Linked DNA regions of Methylibium petroleiphilum PM1. The protein of the gene in region 2 interacts with the protein of the main gene of each other region in a pairwise test. Links are inferred from orthologs where the notes say so. Each region holds a gene or a part of one and is shown on either strand. Other genes may lie near its edges.

Region 1 (3,015 bases), 430 kb from region 2 along the record:
AGGCCGAGCGGCTGCAGCACCAGCACGTGGCGCACGCTGTCGGGCCGCGCCGCCGGGGCCAGCGTGACCTTCGCGAAGGTAGTGCCGGCGCGCCGATCGACCGCGACCACCTTGGCCACCGACAGCCCGGGCGGGTAGACGCCGTCGACGCCCGAGGTGTTCAGCACATCGCCCGGCTCGATGTCGGCATTGCTGGCGAGGAAGCGCAGTTCCATGCCGGCGCCGGCGGCCACGGTGGACGGATCGCCGTAGGCGGCCGCTCGAGCCTGCGTGCGGACGTTCAGCACCGGGATCGCCGCGTCCTTGTCGGTCAGCAGCGTCACCTCCGACGCCAGAGGGTAGACGCGCGTGACCTGGCCGAGCACCCCCGCGGCGTCGATCACCGGCGAGGCAGGCGCCACGCCGTGCGTCGCACCGCGGTCGATCACGATCTTGCGCGAGTAGGGATCGGCGGCCTCGTACAGCACCTCGGCCGCCTCGGTGTTCACGGTGAACTGCGGGCGCAGTGCCAGCAGCTCGCGCAGGCGTTGGTTTTCCTCGGTCAGCGGGCCGACGCGCGCCGCCACCTCGGACTGGGCGGCCAGCTGCACCAGCGCTGCCGTCTCGCGCTCACGCGCGCCGGCGATCCCGGTGAAGTAGTCGTGCACCGTGTCCCAGGCGCGGACCGGGACCAGCAGCACGCGCTCGACCGGGTGCAGCGCGGTGGACAGGGCTGCGCGCAGCGGCTGCGTGAGCTTGAAGCGCGTGTCGGCCACCATCAGGAACAGCGCGAAGGCCGAGAAGAACACCAGCTTCGTCAGGGCAGACATGCCCTGCTTGAAGAACGGCGGCGGAGTGCGATCGAGGGTGCCTAGAGGCATGGCGCTCGGCGGTGAACGACGAAGCCGGCCACGTGCGACATCGGGCCCCTGGGCCGCGGCTTGCCGCAGCCGATCCCCCGAGGGGATGGCGCCCGGCTTGGGGCGGCCCGGCGCTCGGGCGCTCGCGCCGGCGCCATCGACTTACTCGGAGGTGAAGATGCTGCCCAGGCGCTCCATGCGCTCCAGCGCCATGCCGCAACCGCGCACCACGCAGGTCAGCGGGTCCTCGGCCACCAGCACCGGCAGGCCGGTTTCCTCGGCCAGCAGACGGTCCAGGTCGCGCAGCAGCGCGCCGCCGCCGGTCAGCATCATGCCGCGCTCGGAGATGTCGGCGCCGAGTTCGGGGGGCGTCTGCTCCAGCGCGTTCTTGACGCTGGAGACGATGTTGTTCAGCGGATCGGTCAGCGCCTCGAGGATCTCGTTGCTGCTGATCGTGAAGCTGCGCGGCACGCCTTCGCTGAGGTTGCGGCCCTTGACCTCCATCTCGCGCACTTCGGAGCCCGGGAAGGCCGAGCCGATCTGCTTCTTGATGGCCTCGGCGGTGGGGTCTCCGATCAGCATGCCGTAGTTGCGGCGGATGTAGTTGATGATGGATTCGTCGAACTTGTCGCCGCCGACCCGGATGCTGCCCTTGTAGACCATGCCGCCGAGCGAGATGACGCCAACCTCGGTGGTGCCGCCGCCGATGTCGACCACCATCGAGCCGGTGGCCTCGCTGACGGGCAGCCCGGCGCCGATGGCCGCGGCCATCGGTTCCTCGATCAGGTAGACCTCGGAGGCACCGGCGCCGAGCGCCGACTCGCGGATCGCACGCCGTTCCACCTGCGTCGAGCCGCAGGGCACGCAGATGATGATGCGCGGGCTGGGCTTGAGCACCGAGCGCGGATGCACCATCTTGATGAACTGCTTGAGCATCTGCTCGGTGACGGTGAAGTCGGCGATCACGCCGTCCTTCATCGGCCGGATGGCCTCGATGTTGCCCGGCACCTTGCCGAGCATGGCCTTGGCCTCGGCGCCGACGGCCTGGATGGTCTTCTTGCCGTTGGGGCCGCCTTCGTGACGGATCGCGACGACCGAAGGCTCGTCGAGCACGATGCCCTTGCCACGCACGTAGATCAGCGTGTTGGCGGTGCCGAGGTCGATCGCGAGGTCGGTGGAGAAATAGCGTCGCAGGGAGGCGAACATGTCTTGGCGTTTCTGCAGGGCGCCGCAGCGAGGAAGCCGGGGGCTACGAGGGCTGCGCCGCCTGGGTATGGGGAGGGGCGGTGTTCGAAGCGATCTGGGCCAGCAGGCCGGTCGCGATGTCTGCGCCCCCACTGCGCTCGTCGCGTAGTGAACGCCTCCATCCCGGCCGGGTGAGGAACTCCGAAGATAATACCGCACGGTCCCAGCGCGACGCCCGCGAAAAGCGGCGTTGAATCGCGGCAGTTCTCTGGCGCAGGGCCGTTGCATCCCTCCATTTCGACCCTCCCATGGCCCTGACCCCCACCGACGTGAGCCGCATCGCCCTGCTGGCCCGGCTCGAACTCAGCGAGGCGGAGCAGTCCGCGATGCTCAGCCAGCTGAACGGCTTCTTCGACATCGTCGAGCGCATGCGCGCCGTCGACACCACCGGTGTCGCGCCGCTGTACACGCCGCTGTCGGCGGTGCAGGAAGTCGCGCTGCGGCTGCGCGAAGACGCGGTCACCGAGGTCGACCAGCGCCAGGCCAACCAACTCAGCGCACCGGCCGTCGAGGCGGGGCTGTACCTCGTGCCCAAGGTGATCGAATGAGCACCGAGCTGCACCAGCTCGGCGTGGCCGACCTGTCGGCCCGTCTGGCCGCCAAGACGGTATCGACTGCCGAAGTCACGTCACACCTGCTTGCGCGCGTTGCTGCCCATGAACACCTGGGGGCCTTCCTGTGCACCGATGTCGAACTGGCGCTGCAGCAGGCCCGCGCGGCCGACGAGCGGCGCGCCCGTGGCGAGACCCTCGGCGCGCTCGACGGCGTGCCGCTGGCCCACAAGGACATCTTCGTCACGACCGACTTTCCCAGCACCGCGGCCTCGAAGATGCTGGCCGGTTACCGCTCGCCCTTCGATGCAACGGTCGTCGCGAAGCTCAAGGCGGCCGGCACCGTGACCTTGGGCAAGCTCAACTGCGACGAGTTCGCG
Region 2 (3,043 bases):
ACGTGGGCGTCTTCCGCGGCGTAACGGCGGATGGTGTTCATCGCGTTCTTGCTCTCGCTCAGCTTCAGGCTGGCGCGGCTCGCCGCGATCAGCACCAGCACACCGCGCGCGCCCGACAGGTCGATGCCCTCGAGCAGCGGGCAGGCCACCGCCGAGTCGGCCGCCTTGTTGGCGCGGTCCGGTCCGGTCGCGATCGCGGTGCCCATCATCGCCTTGCCGGGCTCGCTCATCACCGTCTTCACGTCCTCGAAGTCGACGTTGATCGATGCATCGATGTGGATGATGTCGGCAATGCCGCCCACGGCATTCTTCAGCACGTCGTTGGCCTGCTTGAAGGCCTGGTCCTGCGACACGTCGTCTCCCAGCACCTCGAGCAACTTCTCGTTGAGCACCACGATCAGCGAGTCGACGTTGGCTTCCAGCTCCTGCAGGCCGGCCTCGGCCTGCTTCATGCGCCGGCCGCCCTCGAAGTCGAAGGGCTTGGTCACCACGCCCACCGTCAGGATGCCCATCTCCTTGGCCACGCGCGCGATCACCGGCGCGGCGCCGGTGCCGGTGCCGCCGCCCATGCCGGCAGTCAGGAAGATCATGTTGGCGCCCGCGATCGCGTCGCGGATGCGGCCCTCGGCTTCGTCGGCCGCGGCCTTGCCGGCGGCCGGCTTGGAGCCCGCGCCCAGGCCGGTGCTCCCGAGCTGGATGAGCTGGTCGGCCTTGGAGCGGTGCAGCGCCTGCGCGTCGGTGTTCGCGCAGATGAACTCCACGCCCTGCACGCCCTCGTTGATCATGTGCTCGACAGCGTTGCCGCCGCCGCCGCCCACGCCGATCACCTTGATCTTCGTGCCGAGCTCGAATTCTTCAATCATCTCGATGGCCATGGTGGACCTCCTTCGTCTGATGCAGTTGCCGGTTGAAAACGTGGGCTGGATGACGCCCTAAAAATTCCCGATGAACCAATCCTTGACGCGGCCGAACAGGGTCTGGACCGACCCCGCCTGCTGCGCTGCCTTCATGCCGCGCGTGCGCGCGAGCCTCGCCTCTTCGAGCAAGCCCATCACGGTGGCCGAGCGCGGGCTCGCCACCATGTCTGACAGTGCGCCGGCGTAGGTGGGCAGCCCCTTCCTCACCGGCTTCAGAAAGATGTCCTCGCCCAGCTCGACCATGCCGGGCATCACCGCGGTGCCGCCGGTGAGCACGATGCCGCTGGACAGCAGCTCCTCGTAGCCGCTCTCGCGGATCACCTGGTGCACCAGCGAGAAGATTTCCTCGACGCGCGGCTCGATCACGCCGGCCAGCGCCTGGCGGCTGAGCATGCGCGGGCCGCGGTCGCCGAGCCCCGGCACCTCGACCTGCTCGTTCGGATCGGCCAGCAGCTGCTTGGCCACGCCGTGCTCGACCTTGATCTCCTCGGCGTCCTTGGTCGGCGTGCGCAGCGCCATCGCGATGTCGCTGGTGATCAGGTCGCCGGCGATCGGGATCACCGCGGTGTGGCGCACCGAGCCGTCGGTGAAGATCGACACGTCGGTCGTGCCGGCGCCGATGTCGACCAGCGCGACGCCCAGGTCCTTCTCGTCGTCGGTCAGCACCGCGTGGCTGGACGCGCTGGGGTTGAGTACCAGCATGTCCACTTCCAGCCCGCAGCGGCGCACGCACTTGATGATGTTCTCGGCCGCGCTCTGCGCGCCGGTCACGATGTGCACCTTGACCTCGAGGCGGCCGCCGCTCATGCCGATCGGCTCCTTGACCTCGTGGCCGTCGATCACGAACTCCTGCGCCTCGACCAGCAGCATGCGCTGGTCGTTCGGGATGTTGATCGCCTTGGCGGTCTCGATCACGCGCGCCACGTCGACCGGCGTGACCTCCTTGTCGCGCACGATCACCATGCCGGTGGAGTTCTGGCCGCGGATGTGGCTGCCGGTGATGCCGGTGTAGACGCGCGTGATCTTGCAGTCGGCCATCATCTCGGCCTCCTTCAAGGCCTGCTGGATGGACTGGACCGTCGCGTCGATGTTCACCACCACGCCGCGCTTGAGCCCATGGGCCGGCGCGGTGCCGATGCCGGCGACGCGCAGCTCACCCTCGGGCAGCACCTCGGCCACCACCGCCATCACCTTGGCGGTGCCGATGTCGAGCCCGACGACGAGATCCTTGTATTCCTTGGCCATGTGCTTCCCGCCTTTTCCTTCTATTTCCTGCCTGCCGCCGCCGTCGGCGCCGCCGTGCCGATGCCCTTGAGCCGCAGCGCGTAGCCGTCGGCGTGGCGCAGGTCTGCATACGCCAGCGGGCGCTCGTAGCGCGCCGTCAGCTGCGGCACGGTGCCCACGAAGGCCTGCACCCGCGCCATCACCTCGTCCTCGCCGCCGCGGCCGAGCTCGACCTGCGCGCCGCTGTCCAGCTCGGCTCGCCAGGAACCGCGCGCGCTCATCGCCAGCGTCTCGATGCTCGCGCCGATGGCCTCGAACGCCGGCACCAGCCGCCGGTACATCGCGAGCATCGACGCCGAACTGCCCTCCGGCCCCTGCAGCACCGGCAGGTTCTCGTCCTCGACGTCGCCCGGGTTCGCCTCGAACACCTCCCCCTGCACGTTGACGAGCTTGTCGTCGCCGTCCTCCTGGTGCCACCATGCGGCGACGTGGTGTTCTTCGAGGCGCACCGCCAGCCGGTTCGGCCACACCCGCTGCACCGCGGCCCGCCGCACCCAGGGCACGGACTGGAAGGCCTCCTGGGCCTGCGCGAGATCGAGGCTGAAGAAGTTGCCGCTCAGCTTGGGCATCGCATTGGCGCGGATCGTGGTCACGCTGTTGCGCGCCACCTCGCCCTCCACGCGAACGCCGCGCAGCGTGAACAGCGGCGCGCGCAGCGCCCAGGTCAGCAGCAGCCCGATGAAGGCCAGCAGCGCGAACGCGAACAGCACGCTGGCGCCGGTGCGCATCAGGCGCACATCGGCCGGCAGCGGCTGCGGCTTCGCGGGGAGGCGGGGTCTGCGGGCCATGAGGGGCTCAGGCGTCGAGCGCCGCTCCCTGCAGGATGTGCAGGCACAGCTGCT

Evidence for each region.
Region 1: the proteins of ftsA (region 2) and MPE_RS00400 interact in binary tests that used the Escherichia coli proteins (3 or more experiments, as listed by UniProt). The link is inferred for Methylibium petroleiphilum PM1 from one-to-one orthologs.

Annotation. Positions count from the first base shown.
Region 1 is NC_008825.1:78,153-81,167, forward strand. Bases 24-2,967 are described here. They hold MPE_RS00400 (rod shape-determining protein), read right to left. Parts: upstream 2,046-2,967; coding sequence 1,002-2,045; downstream 24-1,001. Other genes in these bases: mreC (rod shape-determining protein MreC), read right to left, coding at 24-860; gatC (Asp-tRNA(Asn)/Glu-tRNA(Gln) amidotransferase subunit GatC), read left to right, coding at 2,333-2,632; gatA (Asp-tRNA(Asn)/Glu-tRNA(Gln) amidotransferase subunit GatA), read left to right, coding at 2,629-2,967. In the rest of the region: more of mreC, read right to left, coding at 1-23; more of gatA, read left to right, coding at 2,968-3,015. UniProt on the Escherichia coli protein: Forms membrane-associated dynamic filaments that are essential for cell shape determination. Acts by regulating cell wall synthesis and cell elongation, and thus cell shape.
Region 2 is NC_008825.1:505,835-508,877, reverse strand. What follows is about bases 48-3,019. They hold ftsA (cell division protein FtsA), read right to left. Parts: upstream 2,163-3,019; coding sequence 933-2,162; downstream 48-932. Other genes in these bases: MPE_RS02325 (D-alanine--D-alanine ligase), read right to left, coding at 2,997-3,019; MPE_RS02330 (cell division protein FtsQ/DivIB), read right to left, coding at 2,183-2,989; ftsZ (cell division protein FtsZ), read right to left, coding at 48-875. Also shown: more of ftsZ, read right to left, coding at 1-47; more of MPE_RS02325, read right to left, coding at 3,020-3,043. UniProt on the Escherichia coli protein: Essential cell division protein that assists in the assembly of the Z ring. May serve as the principal membrane anchor for the Z ring.